Regions from separate parts of the Shewanella amazonensis SB2B genome, predicted to be linked through region 3. Evidence: predicted binding sites of a transcription regulator. Region 3 holds the regulator's gene; each other region holds the start of a gene.
What was found. The regulator MetJ, encoded in region 3, represses methionine synthesis genes. The targets are predictions, from matches to a motif close to TAGACGTCTAGACGTCTA.
Positions count from the first base shown of each region.

Region 1 (4,641 bases), 620 kb from region 3:
AATTCTCATTCCACTGAAGAAGGCCATCCTTGCCGATGGTGATGTGCGTAATGTGGTGGATATTGTCTCCAGCGATCCGGCACTGGCGGCACACTTATTGTGGCGAAGCACCACCGCGCACGTGGGTGGCGCCCATAACAGTAAAAACCGCAGCCTGAAGGATGCGCTTATCCGTTTGGGGCAAGTGAACATCTACCGCTACGCCTTCAGCTTTTATTTGAAAGAACGCCTCGATGAGCTGCCGCAGCCCTATAAAAAGCTGGTATTGGGTTATTGGCGCCTGACAGAAAGCATTGCCGCATCGGCGGTGGATAGCCTTAAAGATCTGGTGAGCAACAACATTGACCCGGACGAGGTTCAGACTCTGGCGCTCTTCAGTGTGTTTGGGCAGATGATCGCACTGACGGCCTTTGCGTATCTCAATGCCGAATCGGATGAGTCATTCCCCCTGGGCATCATCAAGCAAATCATAGATACCCAACAGCAAACTCTGACGCTGGAAGCCTTTGATTCACTCGGCCTCGACGAAGAGCTCAAAGAAGAGTTTATGATTGCTCACAACCTGCGCCAGACCCGCAACCCCAACTCGGCAGGTCTCGTGCTGCGCCGGGTGTTATCGATGCGCGGCTTGCTGCTCAATCCACTGTAATTTACTGAGTTGGATATAAAAAACGCCTGCAGTTGCAGGCGTTTTTTATATGGGCGATTGTTGAGTCATGCCGTGTATAAGACGAGCTTACTGTGATTGGCGAGCCAGACCTTCTGCTGCCACCAGTTCAAGGTACCGTTGCAGTTGGCGGGAGTTGGCACTGCCACGGCGATAGGCGCCAAACAGTGGGCGTTTTACGCCCTCAGCGCCGAGGCGCAAACTGGTGAGGCTAAGGCCCTGGGCCTCGCTGATGGACCAACTGGGCAGGGCGGCTATACCATCCTGACAGGCGATGCGTTGAAACAGGACCGAGGTCAGATCGCAGCTCTTTTGCACACCGGGCTCAATACCGGCTGGCTCTAAAAACAAGCGGAACAGGTCAAGGCGTTCCAAGGGTACGGGGTAGCTTATAATGGGCAAGCCCGCCAGATCCTTTGGCAGCACCAGGCTCTTGCTCGCCAGCGGATGCTCTTTGGCCACCACCAGGCGAACTTCAAAGTCGAACAGGTGCTGATAAGCCAGCTGATGCCCGGGGACGGGATCGGATGTCAGTACAATGTCCAGCTCACCGGACTCCAGTGCGTTCAGCGAGTCGAACAGGTGACGGCTCGATAAGTCCAAGTCCGCATCCGGATATTCAGCCCTGAAAGTCTCTATAACCGGCATCAGCCAGCGAAAGCAGCTGTGACACTCAATACCGACCTTGAGCAAATGGGCGTCGGTCTCCAGACCTTTCTTCAATACAAACTCGGTTTCCATCACTCGCGGCAGAATTTCTTCGGCCAGATTCAGCAGTCGGGCGCCTTCCTGAGTAAAAGACAGGGGCTTGCTCTTTCTCACGAACACGGGGGAATTGATGCGGGTTTCCAGCTCTTTAATCTGATGAGACAAAGCAGACTGGGTGACAAAGCGCTTTTTGGCCGCGGCCGCCAGGCTGCCACTCTCTTTCAGTGCCATCAGGGTTCGAAGGTGTCTTAGCTCTATCATCTCTACTCCACATGAAGTTTGTTCATGTTGCCCGTGAACACAATTCGTTTGCTTGCCAGAAGACTACCACAATAAACTTCTAGACGTCCAGACGCCTATTAAAAATTGTTTAACAGGTGTTCCTCTTTGAAATGTGCTCATATTAAACCAATAAGGTATACAATATGCAATTAAATAGTCTTGGCTTTCCACGGATAGGACGTCGCCGTGAGTTGAAGTTCGCCCTCGAGCAATACTGGCGTGGAGAGTTGTCCCGGAATGAGCTGGTGGCGCAGGCCAAGGCACTGCGGCAGACTCACTGGCAGTGGCAGGCTGATGCCGGCGTGGAACGTTTGCCGGTGGGGGACTTTGCATACTACGATCAGGTGCTGACTCTGGCGGCCACCCTGAATGTCATTCCCGAGCGCCACCGCGATGGCGACAAGGTCGACCTGGATACCCTGTTCCGGGTTGCCCGAGGCCGTGCGCCAAGCGGCAAAGCGGCCGCGGCGGCAGAAATGACCAAGTATTTCAACACCAACTATCACTACATAGTGCCCGAACTTCACCCCAACCAAACCTTCTCCATCGCCTGGACACAGCTGTTTGATGAGGTCGAAGAAGTGAAAGCGCTGGGCTATGACCCCAAACCCTGCATTCTGGGCCCCGTGTCTTTCCTGTATTTGTCGAAGGCCTACGGCAGTGAGTTTGACAAATTAAGCTTGCTGCCCCAGCTGCTGGTTACCTATGCTGAGCTGCTCGCCCGCTTTGCCGCCCAGGGCGTGAGCTGGGTACAAATCGAAGAGCCTGTTCTTGCGCTGGATCTGGATGAAAGCTGGCAGGCAGCCTTTGCCACCGCATACCAGGCTTTTACCTGTGTGTCGGTTAAACTGCTGCTGACCACTTACTACGGCTCTGTGGCACACCACGCCGACATTATTCAGACCCTGCCGGTGGCGGGTTTGCATCTGGATCTGGTTTCTGCCCCGGAGCAGCTCGAGGTTTTCCTTCCCAGGCTTGGGCAGCAGCAGGTACTGAGTCTTGGCCTTATCAATGGCCGCAATGTCTGGGCTGAAGATCTGGATTTGATTGCCGAGCGCATTGCACCTGTTGCCAGAGAACTGGGCGATCGCCTGTGGCTTGCCACCTCCTGCTCGCTGCTGCACACACCGGTGGACCTCGATGTGGAAACCGCACTTAAGCCTGAGCTCAAGCGCCAGCTCGCTTTTGCCAGGCAAAAGCTGCTGGAGCTGAGAAGCCTCAATACCCTGCTAACCGTGCCCAATGGCGCAGACGCCGCTGCCATTGCCGCCGAGTGCGTGGCCCGCCGCACTGCGCGTGCTCAGGCCGCCGATGCTGCAGTTGCCGCCAGACTGGATGCACTGACCAAAGCAGATTTTGAACGTCAAAGCGCGTTTCCAGAGCGTCAGCAACAGCAGCAACAGCGACTTAAGTTGCCTCTGCTGCCAACCACTACCATAGGCTCCTTCCCGCAGACGCCGGCAATTCGTGGCCTGCGTAACCGCTTTCGAAAAGGTGAAATCAGCGCCCTTGAGTACGACAACCAGCTCAGACAGGTGTGCCGCAATACCATTGACCGCCAACTGAAACTCGGTATCGATGTGCTGGTACACGGTGAGGCCGAGCGTAACGATATGGTGGAATACTTTGGCGAGCAGCTCGAGGGTGTCGGCTTTACCAAACATGGCTGGGTGCAGAGTTATGGCAGTCGCTGTGTGAAACCGCCTTTGATTTACGGTGATGTGTCGCGTCCCAAACCTATGACACTGGACTGGGCTGAATATGCCCAGAGCCTCACCGATAAGCCGGTGAAAGGCATGTTGACGGGGCCTGTGACCATTCTGCACTGGTCTTTTGCCAGGGAAGATATCAGCCGCGACACGCTTTGTAAGCAGATTGCGCTGGCCATACGGGATGAAGTCGCTGATCTTGAAAGGGTAGGTATCGCCATTATCCAGATTGACGAGCCGGCCTTCCGTGAAGGTTTGCCGCTGCGCCGTTGTGACTGGAAGGCCTATCTCGACTGGGCGGTGGACTCCTTTAAGCTGAGCGCTGCCTGCGTGCGGGATAACACCCAAATTCACACCCACATGTGCTATAGCGAATTTAACGACACCATAGCTGCTATCGCCGCCATGGATGCCGATGTTATCACCATCGAGACCAGTCGCTCGGCCATGGAGCTGCTGCGAGCCTTTGAAGACTTTGAGTATCCTGCTGAAATTGGCCCGGGTGTGTACGATATCCACTCGCCCAACACGCCAGATGTTGGGGCCATGGTGACGCTGATGGAAAGGGCAGCCAGGCGTATTCCGCTCAGGCAGCTGTGGGTCAATCCGGACTGCGGCCTGAAGACCCGTACCTGGGATGAGGTAGAACCAGCCCTTCGTAACATGGTTGACGCCACCCGTGAGCTGCGGCGTCGTCTGGGCTAAGTCTTACGGCTGAAATCAGAGACTATACTGAGGTAACAGTATCGGGGTGGCTGTCTAAGGCTGCATCCCGTCTTAAGGAGGCTTGCCATGAATCATGTCTACAAGATAATTGAAGTCACAGGTTCCTCTACCCTCAGCAGCGATGATGCCATTCGTAATGCGGTGGCTGCGGCGGCGCAGTCACTGCATCATTTGCGTTGGTTTGAAGTGGTTGAAACCCGCGGTCACCTCGAAGCGGGCGTGATAGCCCACTGGCAGGTGACAGTGAAAATCGGTTTTACCCTGGATACACCTTAGGCGTCTCTGGGCATACCTTTTTCGATGGCGCGTACCAGTCGCGCCGTCTTGCGGCTGTCTTTTGAAAGGACGCTTTGCTGACGCTTGATGGCCCAGTGGATGTGCTCTGCCACCATTTCATCCACTTCTTTATCTCTGAGCCTGGCGTTCAGAGCGCTTAGGATATCACCGCTTGCGGGGGCATTGCCCAGCGCCACGGCAATGTTTCTCAGCCACCTTTTATGGCCAATACGGCGGATGGCGCTGCCTTCTGTCTGTCGCAAAAAGGTGGCT
Region 1 is NC_008700.1:3,144,746-3,149,386, reverse strand. Features, by position in the region: gene SAMA_RS13775 (HDOD domain-containing protein) at 1-649, shown strand, start outside; gene SAMA_RS13770 (LysR family transcriptional regulator) at 737-1,636, opposite strand; gene metE (5-methyltetrahydropteroyltriglutamate--homocysteine S-methyltransferase) at 1,801-4,071, shown strand; gene SAMA_RS13760 (dodecin) at 4,159-4,368, shown strand; gene queG (tRNA epoxyqueuosine(34) reductase QueG) at 4,365-4,641, opposite strand, start outside.
Region 1: the regulator MetJ is predicted to act here: its motif matches at 1,709-1,726, upstream of metE (5-methyltetrahydropteroyltriglutamate--homocysteine S-methyltransferase).

Region 2 (4,641 bases), 460 kb from region 3:
ACTCCCACGTGATAGACCGCTTTGTGATTAATACAGTGGCAGAGGATTTGAGGCGCTGGCAGGCAGCGGGCTTTTCGCCCAAGGTCAGTATTAACCTCGATCCGAACAACTTAAACGATGTGCTTATGCTCGACAGGCTGCGCACCACCCTGGGGGAATTTGCCCATCAGGTTGAAGTGGAAATCCTCGAGCGGGCATTTATGAGGGATCTGCAAGGCATTAACCGCGCCATCGCTCAACTTCAGGCATTGGGGTTCCGATTCTTGCTGGATGACTTCGGTACGGGATTTTCCAGTCTCAGTCTGCTGACCCAGATTACAGTGGATGGCATCAAGCTTGACCGGAGTATCCTCGGCAAAACCGATACTGATCAGGGCCGGGTGCTTTACCGGCAAATTTGCCAGCTGTGTAAATCGCTCGGGTTTCAGTTGGTTGCCGAGGGCGTTGAAACCCCATCGGAGGCGAGCTTTGTCGCTGATGCCGGTGTGGATTATGTTCAGGGCTGGTTGTATGCCAAGGCATTGCCTCAAGCCCGGGCAATGGAATATGCGCTTAATCATGGCAAAATAACCCCTAACGATTTGGACACCATCTGACACTATGCAATATATCCAACAGCTGTTAATGCCTTACCAACAACACGCGCTCAGCGCCTGGGACAGATTACGCCTGGGTTACAGTCTCTGTGTACATGAGGGTGTCGAGGTTAAGGCCTTTCGAGGTGGTCAGCCTGAGGCTTATTGGCTGCAAGTGCCCGAAGGTTACGTGCATTGCGGCACTATTCATTCGGTGGGGACGGCTTGGCAGTGGGACATCATGCCGGATGGCAATCTGGAGCTGCTAAAGTTGGAAGCCGTGCCTGAAAGCCAGTTGGGATTTCTATTGGTGCAGGCTGCGCACTTCGACCACTGCTATTAGTCTACCTCTGCGGCAAACTGACGATTGCTACAGGCAAAGGCCTGTCGGTGTGAGGTACCTTGAGGTGAGCCAGAGACAAAAAAACCGCCTTTCGGCGGTTTTTTATTGGGCAAGCGCCTGATTACAGACCTGAATCTGCGCGCAGTGCTTCGGCCTTGTTGGTTTGTTCCCAAGGGAACTCGTTACGACCAAAGTGACCGTAAGCGGCAGTGGCCTGATAGATAGGACGTGCCAGGTTCAGCATTTCGGTCAGGCCATATGGGCGCAGGTCGAAGTGCTGACGTACCAAGGCAATGAGCTTATCTTCTGGCAGTTTACCGGTACCGAAGGTCTCGATGCTGATAGAGGTTGGCTCGGCTACACCGATGGCGTAGGACACCTGGATTTCACAGCGGTCAGCCAGGCCAGCGGCCACGATGTTTTTGGCAACATAACGGGCGGCGTAGGCAGCAGAGCGGTCAACCTTGGATGGGTCTTTACCGGAGAAGGCGCCACCACCGTGACGGGCCATACCGCCGTAGGTGTCAACGATGATCTTGCGGCCAGTCAGACCACAGTCACCCATTGGGCCACCGATAACGAAACGACCGGTTGGGTTGATAAAGAACTTGGTGTCCTTGTTCAGCCACTGGGCAGGTACCACAGGCTTGATGATGGTTTCCATCACGCCTTCTACCAGATCAGACTGAGAGACAGAATCGCAGTGCTGGGTAGACAGTACGATGGCGTCAATACCCACAATCTTGCCTTCATCGTAGGCGAAGGTGACCTGAGACTTGGCGTCTGGGCGCAACCAGGACAGGGTGCCGTCTTTACGGACTTCTGACTGGCGCTTCACCAGCGCGTGGGCGTAGGTGATAGGCGCTGGCATCAGCACGTCGGTTTCGTTGCTGGCGTAGCCGAACATCAGGCCCTGGTCACCGGCACCCTGTTCACGTGGGTCAGCACGGTCAACACCCTGGTTGATATCAGGAGACTGCTTACCGATGGCACTCAGTACCGCGCAGGAATCGGCATCAAAGCCCATGTCTGAATGCACATAGCCGATTTCGCGTACGGTTTTACGGGTCAGTTCTTCGATATCGACCCAGGCAGAGGTAGTGATTTCGCCACCGACCATCACCATACCGGTTTTCACGTAGGTTTCGCACGCTACGCGGGCCTTGGGATCCTGCTCCAGGATTGCATCGAGCACAGCATCGGAAATCTGGTCTGCAATTTTATCGGGATGACCTTCTGAGACCGACTCAGAGGTAAACAAGTGTTTTGCCATGTTTAGAAAATCTCGACTTTTTAAGCGTTAAACGTGTAGAAGCATCTACATCTAGACGGCCATTTTAGTTGAAATTACGTTCACGATCATCCCCCGGATCAGAAAATTTAGTGCCAATTGTGACCAAGATAGGACTGGGGAAGGGGACTGTTTTATAGAGAAAATCAATTACTTTAACAAATTCATGGTGATAAAGGCCTGATGTGCAGTGGTTTGTTCCATGCGTTTTTGTCTGCGACCAGTGAAAGAAGCCCCCGATAGCGCCTCACTGGTTTTGCCAGCCGTCAATATGGAAATTTAAATTTGCGTCCACAAGCCCTGTTAAGGGAAAATATGTGCCCACAATTGCCCGAAAAGCCTCAATACAAGCAGGAGAGAGCATGTCTCGTAAAGAACTCGCCAACGCTATCCGCGCACTCAGCATGGACGCCGTTCAAAAGGCCAACTCCGGTCACCCCGGTGCCCCCATGGGGATGGCAGATATTGCCGAAGTCCTTTGGCGCGGTCATCTGAAGCACAACCCCACCAATCCACAGTGGGCCGATCGCGACCGTTTCATCCTCTCCAATGGCCACGGCTCCATGCTGCACTATTCGCTGCTGCACCTGGCCGGTTATGACCTGTCTATTGAAGACCTCAAGCAGTTCCGTCAGTTGCACTCACGCACCCCAGGTCACCCTGAGTACGGTTATGCCCCCGGTATCGAAACCACCACAGGCCCTCTGGGTCAGGGCATCACCAACGGCGTGGGTATGGCCATTGCTGAGAAAGTGCTGGCTGCCCAGTTTAACCGTGACGGTCACGACATCGTTGACCACTACACCTACGTGTTCATGGGCGATGGCTGCTTGATGGAAGGTATTTCCCACGAGGCTTGCTCTTTGGCAGGTACCCTGGGTCTGGGCAAACTGATTGCTTTCTGGGATGACAACGGCATCTCTATCGACGGTCACGTTGAAGGCTGGTTTACCGACGACACGCCAAAGCGTTTCGAATCTTACGGCTGGCATGTAATTGCCGGTGTTGACGGCCACGATGCCGACGCCATCGACGCGGCCATCAAGGCGGCCAAGGCCGACCCACGTCCAACCCTGATTTGCTGCAAAACCATCATTGGTTACGGCTCGCCAAACAAGTCCGGTTCACACGACTGCCACGGCGCGCCGCTGGGCGATGCTGAAATCGCTGCCGCCCGTGAATTCCTCGGCTGGAAACACGACCCATTCGTTATTCCTGCTGATATTTATGCCCAGTGGGATGCCAAAGAAGCCGGTATTGCCTCTGAGAAAGCCTGGGACGAAAAGTTTGCCGCCTACGCCGCTGCTTACCCAGAGCTGGCTGCTGAATACCAGCGCCGCGTGAAGGGTGAACTGCCTGCCAACTTCGCTACCGAAGCCCAGGCCTACATCGAGAAGCTGCAGAACAACCCTGCCAACATCGCTTCCCGTAAAGCCTCGCAAAATGCTCTGGAAGCCTTCGGCGCCATGCTGCCTGAATTCCTCGGCGGCAGTGCTGACCTGGCCCCATCCAACCTGACCATGTACTCGGCTTCCAAATCCATCACAGGTGCTGATGCCAGTGGTAACTACCTGCACTATGGTGTGCGCGAGTTCGGTATGACCGCCATCATCAACGGTATCGCGCTGCACGGCGGCTTTGTGCCATACGGCGCCACCTTCCTGATGTTTATGGAATATGCCCGTAACGCCATGCGTATGGCTGCCCTGATGAAGGTGCAGAACATCCAGGTTTACACCCACGACTCTATCGGTCTGGGTGAAGACGGCCCGACTCACCAGCCAGTAGAGCAAATCGCTTCTCTGCGCGTGACCCCGAACATGAGCACCTGGCGCCCATGTGACCAGGTGGAATCAGCCGTGGCCTGGAAATACGCCATCGAGCGCAAAGACGGCCCAACGTCGCTGATCTTCTCCCGTCAGAACCTGGCGCAAATGCCACGCAGCGCTGAGCAGCTGGCCAATGTCGCCAAGGGCGGTTATGTGCTGGTAGACAGCGCTGCAGCCCCTGAACTCATCATCATTGCCACCGGCTCTGAAGTTGAGCTGGCAGTGAAAGCCCAGGCCGAGCTGACCGCCAAGGGCAAGCAGGTGCGCGTGGTGTCCATGCCATCTACCGACGTGTTCGACAAGCAGGATGCGGCCTATAAAGAAGCCGTACTGCCAGCCAGCGTCACAAAACGTGTGGCCGTAGAAGCGGGTATTGCCGATTACTGGTATAAGTATGTGGGTCTGAACGGCCGCATCATCGGCATGACCAGCTTCGGCGAGTCAGCGCCAGCCAATCAGCTGTTTGAAATGTTCGGCTTCACCGTCGACAAGGTGGTTGCCGCCGCCGAAGAGCTGCTGGGTTAATTCTGACGCGAGCAAGGTGGCAGCCAGGCTGCCACCGGTCTGACCGGCAAATGCCGGTCAGCCTCTGTCGGCAGGGGA
Region 2 is NC_008700.1:3,298,774-3,303,414, reverse strand. Features, by position in the region: gene SAMA_RS14445 (EAL domain-containing protein) at 1-596, shown strand, start outside; gene SAMA_RS14440 (hypothetical protein) at 601-918, shown strand; gene metK (methionine adenosyltransferase) at 1,040-2,191, opposite strand; gene tkt (transketolase) at 2,572-4,563, shown strand.
Region 2: the regulator MetJ is predicted to act here: its motif matches at 2,236-2,253, upstream of metK (methionine adenosyltransferase).

Region 3 (4,641 bases):
TCTTGCCCGGGGTGAACAGCCCGCCTGTGTCACTGTATGCCCAACAGATGCGCTCTGTTTCGGTGATGCAGCTGACCCTGCCAGCGAGGTGTCCAAACTGCTTGCCACCAAGGTGAGTTATCAGGACAAGACACATCTTGGCACCAAACCCAGGCTGTACCGTATTCCAGCCAAGCGTGGAGGTATCTGATTATGAACAATATCTGGGGTGATATGAGTCAGTACGACGGCATTACCTGGCATTGGGTGATTGCGGTGTACCTCTTTATGGCCGGTTTGTCGGCGGGCAGCTTGTTGATGGGGATTGGTCTGCGCTGGTATCGTGGCCAAACTCAGGGCAGTAGCCAGAGCCGTGCTGAAAGCGCCGTGCTCAAAGCCGCCGCCTTGATTGCGCCCATCGCCATTTGTCTTGGGATGCTGTGTCTGGTGTTTGACCTGACCAAACCGTTCCACTTCTGGCTGATTTTGATTAACTACAACTTAAGCTCGGTGATGTCGATTGGGGTGATAGCGCTCCTCGCATACATTCCGCTGACCTTTGTCTATGCGCTGGTGGTGCTCAAAGATGAGCTGCCAAAGTGTGGTTTGGGCTTCCTGGGCGGCCTCGCCGATAGCCTCGGCAAGCTTCGCGGCATGCTGGAAGGAGCGCTCTTTGTGCTGTCGCTGGTGGTGGGGGCCTATACAGGTTTCCTGATTTCCGCCATGAACGCCTATCCCATGCTCAATACCGCGGTGCTGCCTGCGCTGTTTTTGGTATCGGGTTTATCGGCGGGTGCGGCGGCCAACAGCCTGCTGGCGGTGACGATGTTTGGTGGCGATAAGCATAGCCCCCAGGCTTCCGGCTCCCGCTCTGGTGGCTTCTCTGGTGACCTTGAGCGTCAGCACGCCTTCGAGCTGCCGGTGATGGGCATGGAAATGCTGTTCCTGTTTATGCTGTTTACCGCGCTGTATTTCAAAGGTGGCGCGGCGGCAGCGGCGCTGGCATCGATCTCTGGCGGACTGTGGGCAGCTGTATTCTGGATTGGGGTAGTGGCTATCGGCTTTGGGGTGCCACTGATGATGCGCCTCAGTGGTAAACACGGCCGCAGCGCCATGGTCACAGCGGCCTGCGCGAGCCTGATTGGGGTGCTGGCACTGCGGCATTTTATCCTTTACGCCGGTCAATCTTATCTGTCTTGATTACTCTAATCGATTAGCCCAAAAAGCCCGCATTTGCGGGCTTTTTTTTAGATGATATTTCAGCGCGTTGTTCCACGCTGAACTAAGCTTTTAAAAGATTGTTGCCGGGTCAAAAACAGAAAAATCAGGGAGAACAGGATGAAGATGAAACTCATCGCCGCCTCGTTGGGGCTGATACTCTGTCCGTACAGCTTTGCTGCCCAGGATGTGTTTGAAGCCAGAAGTGACGCCCTGGGCGGCACGGGTGTGGCGTCGGCCAGTTTGGAGGCGGCTCCCTGGATGAACCCGGCGCTCCTGTCTTTACCCGGTTATACCGAAGGAGACTTTGGACTGCTTATTCCTGTGCTTGGTGCAGAGGTCTCTGATCAGGACAATATGACCGACAAGTTCGACACCCTCGAAGATAATTACGACGGCCTGGACGGCGCAATCGACAGAGGGGATGTGGATGCCATCGATAGCTTTCGTCAGGCCTTGCTTGGTGATTTACGTGGGCTGGATGGCAATACCGCGTACGCCTCTGCAGGCATAGGGTTCAGCTTTGCCATGCCCACCAAAGGAATCAGCTGGGGTATTTATTACCGCAGTTACCTCGATGGTATTGCCTTGGCGGACATCAGCGATGCGGACATCCAGCTTCTGGAAGCCCTCGACCCACAGGCTCCGCCGGCGCTGGACGATTTAACCTCCCAGGGGCGGGTGATTGCCGGCGCTTCATCTGAGTTGGCGCTTTCGGTCAGCTTGCCGTTATCCATAGTCAATATGCCCGTTACCGTGGGGTTGACTCCCAAACTGCAGCGGCTCGACAGCTTTAATTATGCGGTCAGTGCCAACAATTTCGATGCCGGTGATTTCGACAGCGACGATTATCGCAACGATGATACGGGCTTTAACCTGGATGCCGGTATTGCCATGATGCCCATGGACGGATTGACACTGGGGCTGGTGGGCCGGAATTTGATTGAGCGTGAGCTGGATACCGTAGAGTCAGAAGGGGTCAGTGCCATTTATCGGGCAGGTCCCATGGTCACTTTTGGCGCCGCGTTTCAAAGTGGCAATTGGCAGCTGAGTACTGACCTGGATTTAATGGATAACGAGAAGTTTGTTGGTCTTGAGGGTACCAAATATTGGCGCTTGGGAGCCGAATGGCATGCGCTGGATTGGTTGTCACTGCGGTTGGGTTACCGACAGGATCTCAATGACATGACCGCCGATATCTATTCTTTCGGTACCGGTTTTCAGATAGGTTCAGGATTCAAGCTGGATTTGGCCGGTATGTGGGGAGATAAAGACACAGTGGGTGCCGTGCTGCAAAGCTCCTATCACTTTTAAGCCTGCAGCACCTTTGCCGCATTAACTTGCCAGCAAAACCACCAGTGACTTGGCCGCCAGCACCAAAGCACTGATTGAGCAAAGAACCAGAGTCGCGACTCTGGTTTTTTGCTTATCGACCCGCCCAAGGAGGCGACCTGCTACCCAATAACCGCAAAATACCGCGGGCAACAGGATGACTGACCATTGGAGCTGCGACACAGTTACCAAACCGGCAAAGGCCAGGATACTCAAGGCTATCAATGAGCTGAAAATAAAAAATGCCGACAGGGCCGCGCGGAATTTATTGGGGTCTTTACCGGCCAGCAGAATCGCCATTGGTGGGCCGCCAATGGCGGCTATGGTGCCAAAGATACCGGACACAGTGCCAGCGATAAACAGGGTCAGGCGATTAATGGGCGCGCTGATTTTCATCAGGCTCAGCATCATGGCCAGCGCCACAATCACGGCTATGGCGAGCCCCAATATGGATTGAGGTGCCATGAGCAGCAGACTTGCACCCAGAATACCCCCCGGAATGCGTCCAAGCAGGGCATACTGAAGACCGGCAAACTCCAGGGCGCTGCGCTCTCTGAGCAAAGTGAGCAGGGCGATGGAGAAGCCCATCAGAATAACGGGCACGGGCACCAGTTCGGGTTCAACCAGATACAAGAGCGGGCTGGCCACCACGGCAAGACCAAAGCCAATCAGGCTTTGAATCAGGGCACCGCTGAAAATAATCAGCAGGGCAAGGCCCAGGGTGATGAGGTCGGGAAACATCAAAAGCGACTCCAAAAACGACACAAGGACCCGTTCGGGTCCTTGTGATATACAGCTGGGAGAGTTATTCCATGTCTTCCCATTCGATGCCCATCTCATCCATCAGTTTTTTCGCCTCTGATGGGATGGAGTCGGGTTTGTCCTTGGACAGATCATCGTCGTTTGGCAGTGGCTGGCCGGTGTAAGCATGCAAAAAGGCTTCACACAGCAGTTCACTGTTGGTGGCGTGACGAAGGTTGTTCACCTGGCGACGGGTACGCTCGTCAGTGAGGATCTTCAACACTTTTAAAGGAATAGACACGGTGATCTTTTTCACTTGCTCATTCTTTTTGCCGTGCTCAGCATAGGGGCTGATGTAATCGCCATTCCACTCAGTCATTGACTCACCTGTTTATTCCAAAATTCGCAGCAGATTTTAAACCCTTACAAACTACAGTCAAATTATTGCTGCGAAATCACCCCAAACATCAATAGATTTTCTTACGTTTAGACGTCTAAACGTCTTTATGCCTATTGACCTGTTGCCGGTGCTTAGGTAAATTTAGCCATCCAGACATCTTTATTTCCGTGCGGTAACATCGGAGGAGTACAAAATGACACAGCGCAAAGCAGCCACCATCGCGGTGCGTCAGGGCATAGAGAGCGATACCCAGCATGGTGCCGTGGTTCCTCCCATTTATCTGTCGACCAATTACTCCTTCGATGGCCACAAGAATCCGCGCAAATTTGACTATAGCCGCTCGGGTAACCCGACCCGCTGTATTCTGGGCGAGGCGTTGGCCGAGCTGGAGCAGGGTGCGACCGGCATTATTACATGCACAGGTATGGCTGCCATCACGTTGGTGACCAGCCTGCTGGGACCGGACGATCTTCTGGTAGTACCCCACGATTGTTATGGCGGCAGCTATCGTCTCTTTACCAACCTCGCCAAAAAAGGTGCCTTTAAGCTGGCTGTGGTCGACCAGACAGATGATGCAGCGCTGGCGGCGGTAATTGCCCAAAAGCCACGCATGGTGTGGCTTGAAACCCCATCCAACCCGCTGCTGCGGGTAGTGGACATTCAGGCCATCTCTGACGCCAGTCATGAAGTTGGCGCTCTGGTGGTAGTGGACAACACCTTCCTGTCGCCCATCTTGCAGCAGCCACTGCTTTTGGGGGCCGACATAGTGATCCACTCCACCACCAAATACATTAACGGTCACAGCGATGTGGTCGGCGGCGCCGTGATTGCCAGGGATGCCGAGCTCGGTGAAACCCTGCACTGGTGGTCCAATACTCTGGGACTGACCGGCAGCGCCTTTGACAGCTATCTTACCCTTCGTGGTATCCGTACCCTGGCTGTGCGGGTACGTGAGCATCAATCCAATGCGC
Region 3 is NC_008700.1:3,760,074-3,764,714, reverse strand. Features, by position in the region: gene SAMA_RS16550 (4Fe-4S dicluster domain-containing protein) at 1-190, shown strand, start outside; gene nrfD (NrfD/PsrC family molybdoenzyme membrane anchor subunit) at 193-1,179, shown strand; gene SAMA_RS16540 (conjugal transfer protein TraF) at 1,318-2,511, shown strand; gene SAMA_RS16535 (sulfite exporter TauE/SafE family protein) at 2,533-3,270, opposite strand; gene metJ (met regulon transcriptional regulator MetJ) at 3,335-3,649, opposite strand; gene metB (cystathionine gamma-synthase) at 3,864-4,641, shown strand, end outside.